2 regions of the Pseudoalteromonas sp. Angola-4 genome follow, and region 1 is predicted to be linked to the other one. Evidence: predicted binding sites of a transcription regulator. Region 1 holds the regulator's gene; the other holds the start of a gene.

The links. Region 1 encodes NrdR, which represses ribonucleotide reductase genes. Its sites were predicted from a motif close to AAACACNANATNTNGTGTTT; they were not measured.
Region 2: nrdA (class 1a ribonucleoside-diphosphate reductase subunit alpha) is a predicted target of NrdR. The motif match lies at 3,996-4,015, and genes of this name have one in related genera.

The regions. Positions count from the first base shown of each region.
Region 1 is NZ_JAQREK010000011.1:125,786-135,141, forward strand. Features, by position in the region: gene thrC (threonine synthase) at 1-130, shown strand, start outside; gene glyA (serine hydroxymethyltransferase) at 401-1,657, shown strand; gene nrdR (transcriptional regulator NrdR) at 2,023-2,472, shown strand; gene ribD (bifunctional diaminohydroxyphosphoribosylaminopyrimidine deaminase/5-amino-6-(5-phosphoribosylamino)uracil reductase RibD) at 2,475-3,608, shown strand; gene PSH48_RS13730 (riboflavin synthase) at 3,625-4,278, shown strand; gene ribBA (bifunctional 3,4-dihydroxy-2-butanone-4-phosphate synthase/GTP cyclohydrolase II) at 4,308-5,420, shown strand; gene ribH (6,7-dimethyl-8-ribityllumazine synthase) at 5,522-5,986, shown strand; gene nusB (transcription antitermination factor NusB) at 6,002-6,412, shown strand; gene thiL (thiamine-phosphate kinase) at 6,507-7,481, shown strand; gene PSH48_RS13755 (phosphatidylglycerophosphatase A family protein) at 7,478-7,963, shown strand; gene PSH48_RS13760 (ligand-binding sensor domain-containing diguanylate cyclase) at 8,001-9,356, shown strand, end outside.
Region 2 is NZ_JAQREK010000005.1:51,580-60,935, reverse strand. Features, by position in the region: gene PSH48_RS08390 (DUF1287 domain-containing protein) at 1-111, shown strand, start outside; gene yfaE (class I ribonucleotide reductase maintenance protein YfaE) at 114-386, opposite strand; gene nrdB (class Ia ribonucleoside-diphosphate reductase subunit beta) at 386-1,516, opposite strand; gene nrdA (class 1a ribonucleoside-diphosphate reductase subunit alpha) at 1,590-3,872, opposite strand; gene PSH48_RS08370 (HAD family hydrolase) at 4,285-4,965, opposite strand; gene ubiG (bifunctional 2-polyprenyl-6-hydroxyphenol methylase/3-demethylubiquinol 3-O-methyltransferase UbiG) at 4,965-5,675, opposite strand; gene gyrA (DNA topoisomerase (ATP-hydrolyzing) subunit A) at 5,854-8,553, shown strand; gene serC (3-phosphoserine/phosphohydroxythreonine transaminase) at 8,664-9,356, shown strand, end outside.

The sequences.
Region 1 (9,356 bases):
AGAGATTCTAAATATTGAACTTGATATGCCAAAACCACTTAGCGACGCACTTGCTAAACCTTGTTTAGCAAGCGACATTAACCCTGATTATGAAGCGTTACGCACTGAAATACTCGCTAAGTTAGGCTAACTAACCTAGCGTTAAAAAAGCGGCTTTGGCCGCTTTTTTTGTATTTTGAACGCACTAAATAAAGTATTTATCATTAACTAATTAAATGTAAAAAATAAAAATCATTTAAATTATTAATGCATTTATAAAAAAATATCATCTTAAAAACGCTGTGAAATAGATTCAATCCCTGTTTAAATATCCTCAACTTAAGAGCGTAGGCAAAGAGTCGTTTAAAGCGTACAATAAAGCCTCTAAAAAACACCATACACGTTGCCCTAGGAGACCCCAATGTTAGAACGTAGCATGAATATTTCGGATTTTGATCCAGAGTTATTTGACGCGATAAACAAAGAAACTGCTCGCCAAGAAGAGCACATTGAATTAATCGCATCAGAAAACTACTGTAGCCCACGCGTACTAGAAGCTCAGGGTTCACAGCTTACAAACAAATACGCAGAAGGTTACCCGGGCAAACGTTACTATGGCGGTTGTGAGCACGTAGACGTTGTTGAACAACTTGCAATTGATCGTGCTAACGAGCTATTTGGTTCTGACTACGCAAACGTTCAGCCACATGCGGGTTCTCAAGCAAATGCAGCTGTTTTCTTAGCATTATTAGAAGCGGGCGACACTGTACTTGGTATGAGCTTAGCTCATGGTGGTCACTTAACGCACGGTTCACACGTAAGCTTCTCAGGTAAGCTATACAATGCAATCCAGTACGGGCTAGACGAAGCAACTGGCGAAATTGACTACGCACAGGTAGAAGCGTTAGCACTTGAGCACAAACCAAAAATGATTATTGGTGGTTTTTCTGCGTACTCAGGTATTGTTGATTGGGCTAGATTCCGTGAGATTGCTGATAAAGTAGGTGCTTACTTATTTGTTGATATGGCTCACGTTGCTGGTTTAATTGCGGCGGGTGTTTACCCAAGCCCAGTACCTCACGCGCATGTTGTAACAACAACAACACACAAAACATTAGCAGGCCCTCGTGGTGGTTTAATTATTTCTGCTTGTGGCGACGAAGCAATTTACAAAAAGCTTAACAGCGCTGTGTTCCCAGGTGGCCAGGGTGGTCCTTTATGTCACATTATTGCTGCAAAAGCAGTGGCATTTAAAGAAGCTCTACAACCAGAATTTAAAACATACCAAGCACAAGTAGTTAAAAATGCTCAAGCTATGGTTGCTGTTATGCAAGAGCGCGGTTACAAAATCGTATCTGATAAAACAGAAAACCACTTATTCTTACTTGATTTAATCGATAAAGATATCACAGGTAAAGATGCCGACGCAGCGCTTGGCAATGCAAATATTACTGTGAACAAAAACTCTGTACCAAACGATCCTCGCTCACCGTTTGTTACTTCTGGTTTGCGTATTGGTTCACCTGCAATTACGCGTCGAGGCTTTAAAGAAGCTGAATCGAAAGAACTTGCTGGCTGGATTTGTGACGTATTAGACAACATCAACGATGAGTCAGTACAAGCCCAAGTTAAAGAAAAAGTTAAAGCAATTTGTGCGAAACTACCTGTATACGCTTAATTGCATAAGCAGCAGTAATTTCGATCACAACAAGGGGCCTGTTTACCTTTCGAGGTTTAATTTGCAGTAGTATGTTTGGTTTTTAGGCAAGGCAGAGTCTATGTAGTGTGGTTACTCCACACAAATAGGCGATAACGCAGCATAAATGCCAAACATGCACTGCCCTCGGGTTCGTCCTAGGGGCGATTTACTCTTTGTTGCTCGGTTTTTACTTAGCCCACTAGGTTACAAACCTCGCGCCGCGATCAAATCACCCCTAGATAGAACAAATTTAATCCTGAAAGGCCAACAGGCCCTATTTTTTTGCTAAGATAAAAGGCCGCTAAATAGCGGCCTTTTTTGTTTTAAAACGGAAGTACCGAGTTATGCATTGCCCATTTTGTACCGCAAAAGATACTAAAGTTATTGATTCTCGCCTAGTCGGCGGAGGCCACCAAGTTCGCCGTCGTCGTGAATGTAACGAGTGTCACGAGCGATTTACTACCTTTGAAGGCGCCGAGTTAGTTATGCCACGTGTGATTAAACAAGATGGCAGCCGAGAACCCTTTAATGAAGATAAGCTACTCAATGGCCTTAATCGCGCCCTAGAAAAACGCCCTGTTAGTACAGAGCAAGTGGATGAAGTGGTTAATATTATTAAATCGCAGTTGCGTGCTACCGGCGAGCGAGAAATATCAAGTCACCTTGTGGGTGAGTGCATAATGGAGGCGCTTAAAAAACTGGATAAAGTAGCCTATGTGCGGTTTGCCTCTGTGTATCGCTCGTTTGAAGATATACGCGAATTTGGTGAAGAAATTGCCCGTTTAGGGGAGTAATAATGCAAAACCAAATAACCTTTACTGCGCAAGATGAAATGTACATGGCACGTGCCATCGAGCTTGCAAAAAAAGGGCGATTTACAACCACCCCCAATCCTAATGTCGGGTGTGTTTTAGTTAAAGATAACCACATAATTGGTGAAGGGTTTCATCAATTAGCTGGGCAGGGGCATGCTGAGGTTAATGCCCTTGCTGTAGCAGGTGAAAACGCAAAAGGCGCGACTGCGTATGTAACGCTTGAACCGTGCAGCCATTACGGACGCACTCCCCCGTGCGCAGAGGGTTTAAAAGCCGCAGGTGTAGTAAAAGTTATTGCAGCTATGGTCGACACCAACCCACAAGTAGCAGGTAAAGGGCTTAAAATACTTAGCGATGCCGGTATTGAGGTTGCATTTGGGCTTTTAGAGCAGCAAGCGCGCGCACTTAATTTAGGTTTTTTTAAGCGTATGGAGCAGGGTCTGCCGTATGTTACGTGTAAAATGGCGGCCAGCATTGATGGTAAAACCGCGCTTAAAAATGGCCAAAGTAAGTGGATCACCGGCAGCGCTGCGCGACAAGATGTACAATTACACCGAGCACAAAGCTGCGCTATTTTAACGGGCGCCGATACGGTTATTACCGATGATGCTAAGCTCAATGTGAGGTTAAGCGAGTTGCCACAGGCTTTGCCTACTGAATTACCCCTACGCCAACCGGTGCGTGTTATAATTGACTCACAAAATAGGCTTACACCAGAGCTGGCAGTATTTAATATTGAAAGTGAAATAATAATTTTCACTACCAAGGTTGATAAATCAACGCAGTGGCCGCATTTTGTAAGGCATATAGAAGTGCCACAGCAAAATAACAAAGTTAATTTAACGTCTGTTTTAGCGCACCTTGCTAAGCTGCAATTTAATCATGTTTATTTAGAAGCGGGTGCTACACTTGCCGGTAAAATGACAGAGCTTAATTTAATAGACGAATATATATTTTACTTAGCGCCTAAACTAATGGGGTGCGATGCAAAAAGCTTAGTTAATTTTGCACCGCTGACAGATATGCAAAACACCGTTAATTTGACGTTTAAAGAGTGTGTGAAAATAGGCGATGATTTACGTATAACCGCCACAAAACACATTCCAATCACTTAATTAAAAGAGTAGGGCTATGTTTACTGGAATAATTGAAGCCACAGGCAAAATTGCGCTATTACAAAAAAAACAAGGCGATTTAGCCATTCGTATTCAAAGCGCTAATCTTGATATGAGCGATGTAAAGCTTGGCGATAGCATTGCCACAAATGGCGTATGTTTAACGGTAGTTGATAAGCACATTGATGGCTTTAGTGCCGACTTATCAAACGAAACTATCAGCTTAACTGGGTTTGCAAATTATAATATTGGCCAAACAGTTAACCTTGAAAAAGCCATGCAGCCGGTTTCACGTTTAGGCGGGCATTTAGTGTCAGGTCATGTTGATGGCATTGCAACCATTACAGCCATTACTAGTAATGCGCGCGCTACAGAATATTGGCTAAGCACCGATGAAAACTTAATGAAGTACATTCCTTACAAAGGGTCTGTATGTATAGATGGTATAAGCCTGACAGTAAACGCTGTACAAGGTAATAAATTTAAATTAACCATAGTGCCGCACACAAGCGAGCAAACCACCATTGCTGATTTTAAAGTGGGCACACGCGTTAATTTAGAAGTCGACCAAATTGCACGTTATTTAGAGCGCCTTATTAAAGGGGCTGAGCAGCCGACAGGCTCAGATATTTCAATGAGCTTACTAGCTAAAGCTGGTTTTGTTAAATAACGACACTGATAACTTACACGAGCAAATTTATGAATTTACACAGCGCACAAGAAATCATCGACGACATTAAAGCCGGTAAAATGGTTATTTTAATGGATGACGAAGACAGAGAAAACGAAGGTGATTTAATCATTGCAGCAGAGCACATTAGCGCCGAAGCAATTAACTTTATGGCCACTCATGGCCGTGGCTTAATTTGTTTAACTATGACGCAAGAGCGTTGTGAGCAGCTTGATTTACCGTTAATGGTTAAAAACAATGGCGCAGCGTTTTCTACTAACTTTACTATGTCGATTGAAGCATCTAAAGGTGTAACAACGGGTATATCAGCAGCCGATAGAGCGCGTACAGTTCAAGCGGCAATTGCAAAGGGTGCTGTACCAAGTGATATTGTACAACCTGGACATATTTTTCCTATTATGGCACAACCAGGTGGCGTGTTAACGCGCGCAGGCCACACCGAAGCTGGCTGTGATTTGGCACGTTTAGCCGGCCTTGAAGCCTCATCAGTTATTGTAGAAATTCTCAATGCCGATGGCACTATGGCGCGCCGCCCAGATTTAGAAATATTTGCTAAAGAGCACGGTATTAAAATTGGCACAATTGCAGATTTAATTGAGTACCGAAACCTTAACGAAACCACCATAGAGCAAGTGGCTAAGTGTAAATTACCCACTGAGCACGGTGAGTTTGATTTAGTAACCTACAAAGATACGATTGACGGCCAACTGCACTACGTATTGCTAAAAGGTGAAATTAAAGAGCAAGAGCCAACGCTTGTGCGCGTGCACTTACAAAGTACCTTTAACGATATTTTGCTTTCAGACAGAAGTGCGGACCGTAGTTGGGGGCTTTCTGATGCAATGGCTTACATTGCAAAAAATAACGGTGCACTGGTTATTTTAGGCAAACAAGAAAGCACCGAAGAGCTAGAGGCCACAGTAAAAGCATTTGCTGCTGCCGATGCTGGCGAAAATGTTACGCCGCGTAAATTTAAAGGCACATCACGCACTGTTGGTGTGGGCTCGCAAATACTAGCTGATTTAGGTATTAAGCAAATGCGCTTAATGAGTCGCCCTAAAAAGTACCATGCACTTTCGGGCTTTCATTTAGAAGTGGTTGATTACGTTGAGCCACAATAAGGGCTCAGCTTTTAACTAGTCTATTTTTTTATTTTTATGGTATGATGCGCAGCAATTTTTGCGCAATCGCAACCGCTTGAACATATTTTTAGGGTTATCAAATGAAAATTATTGAAGGTAATAAGTACGCTCCAGGCAAAAAATTCGCTATTGTTATTTCTCGTTTTAACGATTTTATTGGTAGCAGCCTACTAGAAGGTGCTGTTGATGAGCTAAAGCGTACTGGTGGCGTAGCCGATGATGACATTACCGTTGTGTATGTACCCGGTGCAGTAGAGTTACCTTTAGCGGCAAAACGCATTGCGGCAAAAAAAGAGTATGATGCAATCATCGCATTAGGCGTAGTGATCAGAGGTGGTACACCACACTTTGACCTCGTTGCTGGCGAATCTAACAAAGGCCTTGCAAATGTATCGCTTGAGTATGATATCCCGGTTGCATTTGGCGTATTAACCACAGAAAGCATTGAACAAGCAATTGAACGCGCTGGTACCAAAATGGGTAACAAAGGCGGCGAAGCGGCATTAGGCGCGCTTGAAATGGTTAATGTGTTAGATAAAATTTAAGTTTAAGGAATTTTTGTGAAACCAGCAGCAAGACGTAAAGCACGTATCTTAGCACTTCAAGCCGTTTATTCTTGGCAATTAAGTGGCAATTTAATTGCCGATATCGAACAACAAATGTTGATCGAAAACGACGTGACTAAAATTGATGTTGAATACTTTAAAGATTTAGCGCGTGGCGTTGCCGTTAATTATAAGCAACTAGATGAAGCTGTATCTCCGCATTTAACACGTCCATTTGATGATTTAGATATGGTAGAGCGTGCAATTTTACGTTTAAGCGCGTATGAGCTTAAATTCCGTGAAGATGTGCCATACAAAGTAGCAATCAATGAAGGCATTGAGCTTGCTAAAATATTTGGCGCTGAAGACAGCCATAAATTTGTAAACGGTGTACTTGATAAAGCTGTTAAGCATTTACGCAAGTAATACTAACCTTGCTAAAGCGCTCTGCTAAAGAGCTTAGCTTTAACAGTTAGTACACGTTAAAAAGGAGAGCCGGCATAGGTCGGCTTTTTTGTGTATGAAGGAATTTGAATTAATAAACCGCTACTTTAAAGGTCGTGGTATAACTCGTCGTGATGTAAGCCTAGGAATAGGGGACGACTGTGCATTAGTTACCGTTCCGCAAAACTGCCAACTTGCAGTAACAACTGATACGCTTGTATCGGGTGTTCATTTTTTTGATGACATTTCTCCCCGAGCATTAGGACACCGAGCACTGGCCGTAAATCTAAGTGATTTAGCAGCCATGGGGGCTGAGCCAACTTGGGTGTCGGTGGCACTAACCCTACCAAATATTAACCAGCAGTGGATTGAAGAATTTACTGAGGGAATGCACGAAATTGCTGAGTACTTTAATGTACAAATAATTGGTGGCGATACTACGCAGGGTCCTTTAACAGTTACTATATGCGCTAAAGGCACTGTGCCAGAGGGCAAAGCTTTACGCCGTGCAGGTGCTAAAGTGGGCGACTGGGTATGTGTAACCGGCACGCTAGGTGATGCCGGCTTGGCTATTGAATCTCGCAAGCGTGGCCTAAGTATTGAGCCTGAGCACTTAAAGTACATAAATAGCCGCTTTGATTACCCCACTCCACGGGTGGCTGCAGGGCAAGTATTACGTGGCCTTGCTTCATCAGCTATTGATGTGTCTGATGGCCTTATGGCGGATTTAAGCCACATACTTGATATGTCACAAGTCAGCGCCAGTATAAATATTGAAAACATCCCAACCTCAGACGCTATGCGTTCAAGCCTGAACTTTGAGGCGCAATTGCCGTATATTTTAGGCTATGGCGATGACTACGAATTACTTTTTACTGTCTCTGAAGATAATAAAAGCATGTTGGAGCTTAAATTACGTCAATACGGCGTAGAAGCAACGTGCATAGGGCAAATAAAAAGTGGCGAAGGGCACATTGAGCTTTTACACCACGGTGAAAAATTTAATTTTGAGCAACAGGGCTTTGAGCACTTTGCCAAGGAGCAGGTTTGACTAGCAAAAAACAGTTTAATTTAAAGCGCCCGCACCAGTTATTTGGCCTAGGGTTTGGCACTGGCCTTGCGCCTGTTGCGCCAGGCACCTTTGGTACATTTGCTGCTTTACCATTTATTTTTATGACCATGTATTTTCCGCTTTGGCTACAAATCGTGTTTGCCGTGGTTATTAGTATTTTTGGTATTTGGGCGTGTGGCAAAACCGCCGATGATTTAGGTGTGCACGACCACCCAGCCATAGTGTGGGATGAAGTTGCGGGTTATTACATTACGATGATTGGTGCAGCGCTTAGTTGGCAAACCTTACTTGTAGGCTTTTTATTATTTAGATTTTTTGATATTGCCAAACCTGGCCCGATCAAAACGCTCGATAAGCGAATGGACGGCGGCGTGGGTATAATGGCTGATGATGTACTTGCCGGTATTTTTTCGCTTATTTGTTTGCAAGCGTTAATAAAAGCAGGTTTACTACCCTTTTAATTTTTGTGTTTTATTTGTTTAACTAGGTGGCAGCGAAATGATGCGATTTTTACTGGTATGTGTACTTATGTTGTGTGCCATGCCAAGTTGGGCTTCTATTACTGATTACGTTGTTAAGCAATGGAATATCAAAGATGGCTTGCCCTCGCAATCGCTAAAAAGTGTTGTGCAAGATCAGCAAGGCTATATGTGGGTCGGAACGCAATTTGGTCTTAGTCGTTTTGACGGCACAACTTTTACTAATTACAACACACAAAATAGTCCTTTTTTGCCAAGCAATGGTATTAATAAACTGCTCATAGATAGTAATGGCTATCTGTGGGTGGGCACTAAAAGTGGCTTGGTGGTCATAAACCCGCAAACGCTTGCCGCACAAGAATTTAATATTAAAGGCCCAGTTAGAGACATATTAGAAGATGCCAAGGGCAGCATTTGGATTGCAGCTAATGGGCTTTATTATGTAGACCGCAACCAAGTTGATTTACGTGATAAAGCGAACGAACTCGTTCCTATTGTAAATGCCACCGTGATCACCCAAATAGTGGGGTCGGTTAGTCAAATGGCGCTTTCTCCAGAGGGGATTTGGCTTGTCAACGACCGTCATTTACTACGCTTAACTAAAAGCGCCTCTGATTTTTCAAAACTCAGGTTGGAGTTAACAGCTAAGGTGTCATTGCCTGAGCGGTTAGCACAAACCATTGTTCATGATCTGTCTTTTTTAAATGGTAATTTATATTTAGCCTCTGAACTGGGTGCTTACTTTTTAGATTTAGACGATGAACTAAGACCTTTCCCGCTTCCGAATGCGAATAACTCAGCTGTGTATAAATTTATGAGCGACACCAATGGTGGCTTATGGGTTTCTACGTATGGACGACTGCTTTTTAGAGCTAAGTCGGGTGAATGGCAATGGGTTGAGCCAAGTCAGCTAGATCAAAGTATTTGGTTTGCCGATATTTACCGCGATAGCCAAAATAATATTTGGCTTGCAAGTTTTAGCGAAGGCTTATGGCTTGCACACGAAGGGCGTATTGAGCGCCACTCTGCTTTATCGCAAATGACAGAGGCCGTTATGGCAATTAGCCAAGCGCCCGATGGTAATTTATGGGTGGCAAATAAAAGTGGTATTGGTTATTTCGATTTAAATAAAAACTTTGTCAATAAAATACCCAGTGCGCAATTTGGCCGCGCAACAGTACACGACTTACAGTTTGATGGCTCGCGTTTATATATAGCGACCGGACGAGGGCTGTTTTTTTACGAGCAAGATAAACTATACAGTTTTCCTGGCAGAGCGCTGCGCGACAATCCGGTATTTGCTATTAGCCCATCAAGCAAAGGCGGTTTTTGGATAGGTACAGGGCGTGGCTTGTATAGGCTGAGTTATGGCGGG
Region 2 (9,356 bases), on a different contig from region 1:
TTAATTGTACATAACATTGGCCGCGGGGCAGAAAAAACCGATATGCTTTTTGATTATAAAATCACGGGGCACTACCGGTTTGAACCACAGCATTTGAATAAAACGCAGTAAATTTATTTTAAATTAATACTTATATTACCGTTTGGCTTACAGCAACACAGCAGTATTTCGCCCTCGCGTACAAACGCTAAAGGCTCTTCGTTATAGTGCACTTGGCCTGAAACTAACGTGGCTCTGCACGCGCCACAATAACCTTCGCGGCATTGATAAGCTACATCTATTTTTTGGTTTTCTAAGCAATGTAAAACAGAAGGGCAGCCAGTGCTAAATTCTATACACTGGCTGTTATCTGCAAGCGTTATACTTGCAGTGGGTTTGTCACTCATTATAAATCAAAGTCACCAAATTCTGAGGCATCTACTTGTGAGTCAATTTGACCTACAAGGTATGAGCTAATTTCAGCTTCTTGCGGTGCAACTTGCACGTTGTCAGACACAAGCCATGAGTTGATCCATGGAATTGGGTTACTGTTGTTTTCAAATTGCGCAGGTAGGCCAATGGCGGTCATACGTGCGTTGGTGATGTATTCAACATACTGACATAAAATGTGTTTGTTTAAACCAATCATAGAGCCATCTTTGAATAAGTACTCTGCCCATTCTTTTTCTTGCTCTGCGGCTTCAACAAACATTTTAATGGCTTCTTCACGGCACTGCGCGGCAACAATCGCCATTTCAGGGTCGTCTTTACCATCTTGCATAATGTTTAAAATATGCTGCGTACCCGACAGATGAAGTGCTTCATCACGTGCGATTAGCTTGATGATTTTAGCGTTACCTTCCATTAATTCACGCTCAGCAAAGGCAAACGAACACGCAAAGCTGACATAAAAACGAATGGCTTCAAGAATATTTACCGACATCATGGCAAGGTAAAGTTTCTTTTTAAGATCAAATAAGCTAATCACAACGGTTTGACCGTTAATTTCGTGCTTGCCTTCGCCATACAGGTTATAAAGCGACACGCCATTGATTAAATCATCGTAGTAGGTGGTTACCGCATCAGCACGTTCGCTAATTTTTTCGTTACTAACTATGTCATCAAAAATAAGTTCTGGTGACTGTGTAACGTTACGAATAATGTGGGTGTAAGAGCGACTGTGAATAGTTTCACTAAATGCCCACGTTTCTATCCATGTTTCTAGCTCAGGAATAGACACAATAGGGAGTAGGGCAACGTTTGGCGAGCGGCCTTGTACACTATCAAGCAGCGTTTGATATTTTAAGTTACTTAAAAATATGTGCTTTTCGTGCTCTGGCAATGCTTGAAAGTCTAAACGGTCTTTACTTACGTCTACTTCTTCCGGACGCCAAAAAAACGAAAGTTGCTTTTCAATCAATTTTTCAAAAATAGGGTATTTTTGTTGATCGTAACGCGAAACGTTAACGGTTTGGCCAAAAAACATTGGCTCTTGCATTTGATCATTATGGTTACGACTAAAAGTAGTATAAGACATGTCTATCACTCAAAAAACTATCACTAAAACTATCAGGACAAAGCGGGCAAAGAGCCCGCTTTAAGTTTAACTATTAAATTTTACACGCGCCGCCTGCACAATCATCATCTTCCACTTCTGGAGTGTCGTCTTGTGCATCTGATGCGCCATCACGGGTGTTATGGTAGTAAAGTGTTTTAACACCAAGCTTGTATGCACCTAGTAAGTCTTTTAATAAGACTTTCATAGGTACTTTACCGCCTTCGTATTTGTTTGGATCATAATTAGTATTGGCCGAAATAGTTTGGTCAATAAACTTTTGCATTATGCCCACTAACTGTAAGTAACCATCGTTTGATGGAATATCCCACAGCAGCTCGTAGTTATCTTTTAAGCGTTCGTACTCAGGAACTACTTGTTTTAAAATACCGTCTTTACTTGCTTTAACGCTAATGTGACCACGTGGTGGCTCAATACCGTTAGTTGCGTTAGAGATTTGCGACGATGTTTCTGAAGGCATTAATGCGCTAAGTGTTGAGTTACGCATGCCGTGCTCTTTAATGCTGGCACGTAACGAATCCCAGTCTAAGTGCAGTGGCTCATCACAAATTTTATCTAGGTCACGTTTGTACGTATCAGTTGGCATAATACCTTGAGAGTACGTTGTTTCGTTAAACTTAGGACACGCGCCACGCTCTTTAGCCAGCTCGTTTGATGCCTTCATTAAGTAGTATTGAATTGCTTCAAACGTTTTGTGAGTCAGTGCATTAGCACTGCCATCAGAGTAACGCTTACCATTTTTAGCAAGGTAGTACGCGTAGTTAATTACGCCTATTCCTAACGTACGACGGCCCATAGTGGCATTACGTGCAGCCGGTACTGGGTAGTCTTGGAAATCAAGTAGGTTATCAAGTGCACGTACTGCAAGCTCAGCAAGCTCTTCAAGTTCATCAAGTGACTCAATAGCGCCTAGGTTAAATGCAGATAGCGTACAAAGTGCAATTTCGCCTTCTTCATCGTTTACGTTATTTAACGGCTTAGTTGGCAATGCAATTTCTAAACATAAGTTAGATTGGCGAATTGGCGCCACTTTAGAAATAAACGGGCTGTGCGTATTACAGTGATCCACGTTTTGTAAATAAATACGACCTGTGCTGGCACGCTCTTGTGCGAACATTGAGAAAAGCTCAATCGCTTTAATACGCTTTTTACGAATAGACTCGTCTTGTTCGTATTTTACGTATAACGCATCAAACTCGTCTTGGTCTTCAAAGAATGCATCGTAAAGGCCAGGCACATCTGATGGGCTAAATAACGTAATGTAGTCGTCTTTAATTAAACGAGAATACATTAGTTTATTAAACTGTACGCCGTAATCTAAATGACGAACACGGTTATCATCAACACCACGGTTATTTTTAAGTACCAGTAGGTTTTCTACTTCTAAATGCCAAAGCGGGTAGAATAACGTTGCAGCACCGCCACGTACACCACCTTGCGAGCAGCTTTTAACCGCTGTTTGAAAGTGCTTATAAAAAGGAATACAACCAGTGTGGTACGCCTCGCCATTACGGATATGGCTACCTAATGCACGAATACGGCCGGCGTTAATACCAATACCTGCACGTTGTGAAACGTACTTAACAATGGCAGATGATGTGGCGTTAATTGAATCAAGGCTGTCGCCACATTCAATAAGTACACACGAGCTAAACTGACGCGTAGGGGTACGCACACCCGACATAATTGGCGTAGGTAAAGAGATTTTAAACGTTGATACTGCATCGTAAAAACGTTTGATGTAGTCAGTACGTGTTTCGCGCGGGTAGTCAGAGAATAAACTAGCAGCCACTAAGATATATAAAAACTGGGCGCTTTCGTAAATCTCACCCGTTACGCGGTTTTGTACTAGGTATTTACCTTCAAGCTGCTTTACTGCTGCGTAGCTAAAGTTAAGATCGCGCGAATGATCAAGATAAGCATCTAGCTCATCAAGCTCTTGCTCTGTGTAATCAACGAGTAAATGAGCGTCGTAGCGTTTGTCTTCAACCATTTTTGTAACATGATCAAATAAACGTGGTGGCTCAAACTGGCCATACGCTTTTTTACGTAAGTGGAATACAGCTAAGCGGGCAGCTAAGTACTGGTAGTCAGGCGACTCTTTTGAAATTTGATCGGCTGCTGCTTTAATGATGGTTTCGTGAATGTCTTTTGTACGAATACCGTCGTAAAATTGAATGTGTGACTTTAATTCAACCTGTGAAACCGATACGTTGTTTAAACCTTCGGCGGCCCATTCAATAACGCGATGGATCTTATCAAGATCTAAAGGCTCTTTACGCCCGTCACGCTTGCTTACAGATAACTGTTGGTTCATAGCTTTGCCTGTATTCCTTGGGAATTGTGTATTTTGACCAATGCTTTATACCTCGCTAAAGCAAGGTACGTATTCATTTATTATAAGTTTCACCGTATTGGCGAATTTAATTGAATAACATTTGGCCACAATATCTGGTGTTGTTCAATTTAGAGATCACAAGATAGTGTGGTCTGAGCTGATTTGCAAGGGACATAATTGCCCCTATTTGTGGATAACTTTGGGATAACGTATTTGTGTTAGTAGTCACTCACCTTCGAACAATCATTTAAGTTGAAATAGCTAAAAATCAACTAATGATCTGCTAAATTTATGCATTTTGAAAATAAATTTCGACTGCTTTTTTTATCAACAAGCTTTGCATAAAAACTAACACAATCACAATATATAGTGTTTAATAATTTACATGGCACTATATATGGTTAAAAGCATCAATAGGGCTGTGCCAGTTAAAATCGGCTTCCCAGCCCTTGGCCTCATCAATACTTGGTATAAAGCCCCAAAGCGCTGTTGCTGTGTGCATACCTGCGGCTTTACCTGCTTCTATATCACGTTGAGCATCACCTATGTATAAACAACGCTTAGGATCTACGTTCATCAGTTTTGTACAGTGTAGTAAGGGTAAAGGTGATGGTTTAGCCTCGGTGAGGGTATCGCCACTGACCACAACGCGTGCATTTTTTAAAGCGGGTATAGCAGCCACTAATGGATCGGTTAAAAACCCGGGCTTATTAGTCATTATTCCCCATTTTATACCTTGGTTATCAAGGGCTATGAGTAATGATTCTATGCCTTCAAAGCAGCGGGTGTGTGTAGCTAGGTTTTGGCTGTAGTGGCTGACTAACTGTTTTATACGTTCAGTTTGTGGTTGCGATGCCCATTGCGCTTTAAAGCCAAGTTCAAGCAATGCGCCGGCGCCATTAGACGCTACTTTTCTATACGCTTCAGGCGTAACTTGCGCAACACCTTCACTTTTAAGTACGGCATTTAAAGCAGCACCTAAATCGTCTGCTGTATCAAGCAAGGTGCCATCTAAATCAAATAAGAAAGCGTCATACTCAAAAGGAGTTAAGGGGGTATGAGAGCTAGCCATTATGCTAACTTCTCAAAATGAAGAATGTAATTAACACTCACATCTGTATTTAATGAATACTGCTTAGAAAGCGGGTTGTAGCCTAGGCCAGCACTGGCACGTACTTTTAAACCGGCTTGTTCAGCCCATGCAATAAGTTGTGCAGGTTTGATAAATTTGTTGTGATCGTGTGTGCCCTCAGGCACCATTTTTAACAGCTTTTCAGCACCTACAATAGCAAACAAGTAAGCTTTAGGCGTTTTATTTAGGGTTGAGAAAAAAACATCAGCCCCTGGCTTGGCAAGCTCTGCGACTGCATGAATAATAGAAGCAGGGTCAGGTACGTGCTCTAGCATTTCCATACAGGTTATTACATCAAAGCGAGCAGGGTGCTGGGTTGCAAATTCTTCTGCAGGTACTTTTATATAGTCAACATTTACACCGGTTTCTAGGCTATGAAGCTTTGCTACGGTGAGTGGCTCTTGGCCCATGTCTATACCGGTTACGTGTGCGCCCATGCGTGCCATGCTTTCGCTAAGAATGCCGCCACCACAGCCTACATCGAGTGTTTCTTTATCAAATAAGCCTTGGGTTTTGTTAGCCACAAAGTCTAATCGTAATGGGTTAATTTCGTGAAGAGGTTTAAACTCTCCGTCTTGGTCCCACCATCGCTCTGCAATGGCTTCAAATTTTGCTATTTCTGCGTTATCTACATTTTGATGTTCGGTCATAAAATACTTCCTCGTCAATCTGAGGCCATTATATAGGGCTAAATTGATAAATCGCAAAGTTTTGCGCCTGTAAATTTAAATTAATTGTGATAGCATGGTCGCTTAGAAATAATAACAAATACTCTTGGCGCCTAATACCGGGTTGCTAAGAGCTGATACTGAAGGAATGTGATATCAAATGACTGATCTCGCCAATGAAATTCTGCCAGTCAATATTGAAGACGAGTTAAAAAACTCCTACCTTGATTACGCAATGAGCGTAATTGTAGGACGTGCATTACCAGACGTACGTGATGGTTTAAAACCTGTTCACCGCCGCGTTTTGTTTGCAATGAACGAGCTTAGTAATGACTGGAATAAGCCTTACAAAAAATCGGCCCGTGTGGTCGGTGACGTAATCGGTAAATACCACCCACACGGCGACAGTGCAGTTTATGACACCATCGTGCGTATGGCACAGCCATTCTCACTACGTTATATGCTTGTAGATGGCCAAGGTAACTTCGGTTCGGTTGATGGTGATTCAGCAGCGGCAATGCGTTATACAGAAGTACGTATGGCAAAAATGTCGCATGAGTTATTAGCCGATCTTGAAAAAGAAACGGTTGATTTCGTTCCTAACTACGACGGTACCGAACAAATTCCTGACGTTTTACCAACCAAAGTGCCTAACTTACTTGTTAACGGTTCATCGGGTATTGCGGTAGGTATGGCAACAAACATTCCACCTCATAACTTAACTGAAGTGGTTAATGGTTGTTTAGCGCTTATTCAAAACCCTGATTTAACGATTCATGAATTAATGGATTACATTCCGGGTCCTGATTTCCCAACGGCGGCCATTATTAATGGTAAAAAAGGCATTGAAGATGCTTATTTAACCGGCCGTGGTAAAGTGTACATGCGTGCACGCGCCGACATCGAAACCGATGAAAAAACAGGCCGCGAAACCATTATCGTGCACGAAATTCCTTATCAGGTTAACAAAGCGCGCTTAATTGAAAAAATTGCTGAGCTTGTTAAAGATAAAAAAATTGAAGGCATTAGCGCACTACGTGATGAATCAGATAAAGACGGTATGCGTATCGTTATTGAGATCAAACGTGGTGATGTAGGTGAAGTTATCCTCAACAACTTATATTCACAAACTCAGTTACAAACTGTGTTTGGTATGAATATGGTTGCATTAATTAACAACCAACCTAAGTGTTTCAACTTAAAAGAAATGCTTGAAGAGTTTGTTATTCACCGCCGTGAAGTGGTTACACGCCGTACCGTATTTGATTTACGTAAAGCGCGCGACCGTGCTCATACCCTTGAAGGTTTAGCGATTGCGCTTGCCAACATCGACCCAATTATTGAGCTTATTCGTAAATCGCCAACCCCAGCTGAGGCTAAAGTAGCCTTAACAGCTCGCCCATGGGACTTAGGTAACGTACAAGCTATGCTTGAAAAAGCAGGCGAAGACAACGTAGCACGCCCAGATTGGCTGGCAAGTGAGCTGGGTATTCGCGATGGTCAGTACTATATTTCTGAGCAGCAAGCACAAGCAATTCTTGATTTACGTTTACACAAACTAACCGGTCTTGAGCATGAAAAAATCTTAGCAGAGTACCAATCGCTGTTAGATTTAATTGCTGAGCTACTACACATTTTAGGTAGCCCTGAGCGTTTAATGGAAGTTATTCGTGATGAGTTAGTAGAAATTAAAGAGCAATATGGTGATGAGCGCCGCACAGAAATTAACGCGGCAGCGCACGATATTAGCCTTGAAGATTTAATTAACGAAGAAGATGTTGTTGTGACCCTATCGCACGAAGGTTACGTTAAGTATCAGGCATTGTCTGATTACGAAGCGCAGCGCCGTGGTGGTAAAGGTAAGTCAGCAACGAAGATGAAAGATGAAGATTTCATTGAGCGTCTTTTAGTGGCTAATACCCACGATACCATTTTATGTTTCTCTACTGCGGGTCGTTTGTACTGGCTTAAAGTATACCAGTTACCACTGGCTAGTCGCGCCGCTCGCGGTAAGCCAATTGTTAACTTACTGCCACTCGAAGATGATGAGCGCATTACTGCTATCTTACCTGTACGCGAGTACGAAGAAGATAAATACATTTTCATGGCAACTGCATTTGGTACTGTGAAGAAAACACCACTAACGGCATACAGCCGTCAACGTGCAAGCGGTATTATTGCGGTAAACCTTAACGAAGGCGATAGCCTAATTGGGGTTGATATTACCGACGGTAGCAACGAAATTATGTTGTTTACTGATGCAGGTAAAGTGGTACGCTTTAAAGAAGCGGAAGAGTCTGCTGTTGTTGATGAAAACGGCAACCCGGTACTCGACGAAGAAGGCAACCCTGAAATTCGTTTCAAAGGTGTTCGCCCTATGGGTCGTACTGCTACCGGTGTTCGTGGTATTAAAATGGCCGACGACCAACGCGTAGTGTCGTTAATTGTGCCTAAGTCTGACGGTGCTATTTTAACTGTGACTGAAAATGGTTACGGTAAACGTACTCAACTTGAAGATTACCCATCTAAGAGCCGTGCGACACAAGGTGTTGTATCTATTAAGGTGAGTGAGCGTAATGGCGCAGTAGTTGGCGCTGTACAAGTTGACGACAACGACGAAATAATGATTATTTCAAACCGTGGCACGCTAGTACGTACCCGCGTTAATGAAGTATCGACGGTTGGACGTAACACCCAAGGTGTTATTTTGATCAGAACTATTGACGAAGAGCAAGTAGTTGGTTTACAACGTATCGAAGAGATTGAAGTTACAGACAGTGACTTAGTTGATATTGAAGACGTTGAAACGGTTGATACAGTAAATGAAGAAGCAACGGATGATAATCCACCTTCTGAATAACTGAAATTGAAAAAGCGGCTAAGGCCGCTTTTTTTAATCATGTTGAAAAAAATTAATAATCCTTTTTTGTTTATCAAAAGAGTTTAAATTACTGGAATGAGGCAAAGGTAATGAGTAAATATAATTTTTGTGCGGGGCCAGCTATGCTTCCACAAGCTGTTATGCAAAAAGCACAAAAAGAATTTTTAGACTGGCAAGACTTAGGCGTATCTGTGATGGAAATTAGCCATCGTAGTAAAGATTTTTTAGCGCTTACAGCAAAATGCGAAGCCAGTCTTCGTCGTTTAATGAACATTAGCGATGAATTTGAAGTGTTATTTATGCACGGTGGTGGCCGCGGTCAATTTAGCGCTGTGCCATTAAATTTACATCAAAATGGTAAAACGGCGGTTTACTGCGAGAACGGCGTTTGGTCTAAAAGTGCCACTGATGAAGCTAATAAATTTACTCAAACCCACTCAATCAACGTTAGAAATGACGCAAACGGGCTGTTTTCTATAAAAGAAGTGGCGCAGTGGGACTTACCTGCAGATGTATCTTACATTCACTACTGCCCAAATGAAACAGTAGACGGCTTAGAGATTTTTGATGTGCCGAGCCACCCAACGGCACCTATTATTGCTGATATGTCATCGACTATTTTGTCGCGTGAAATTGACGTAAATAAATTTGATTTAATTTATGCCGGTGCACAAAAAAATATAGGTCCATCAGGTATAGCTATTGTTATTGTTCGCAAAACATTACTTGAGCGTGAAGGTTTAGCTAAACCAGGTATTTTAGATTACGCACTTGAAGCAAAA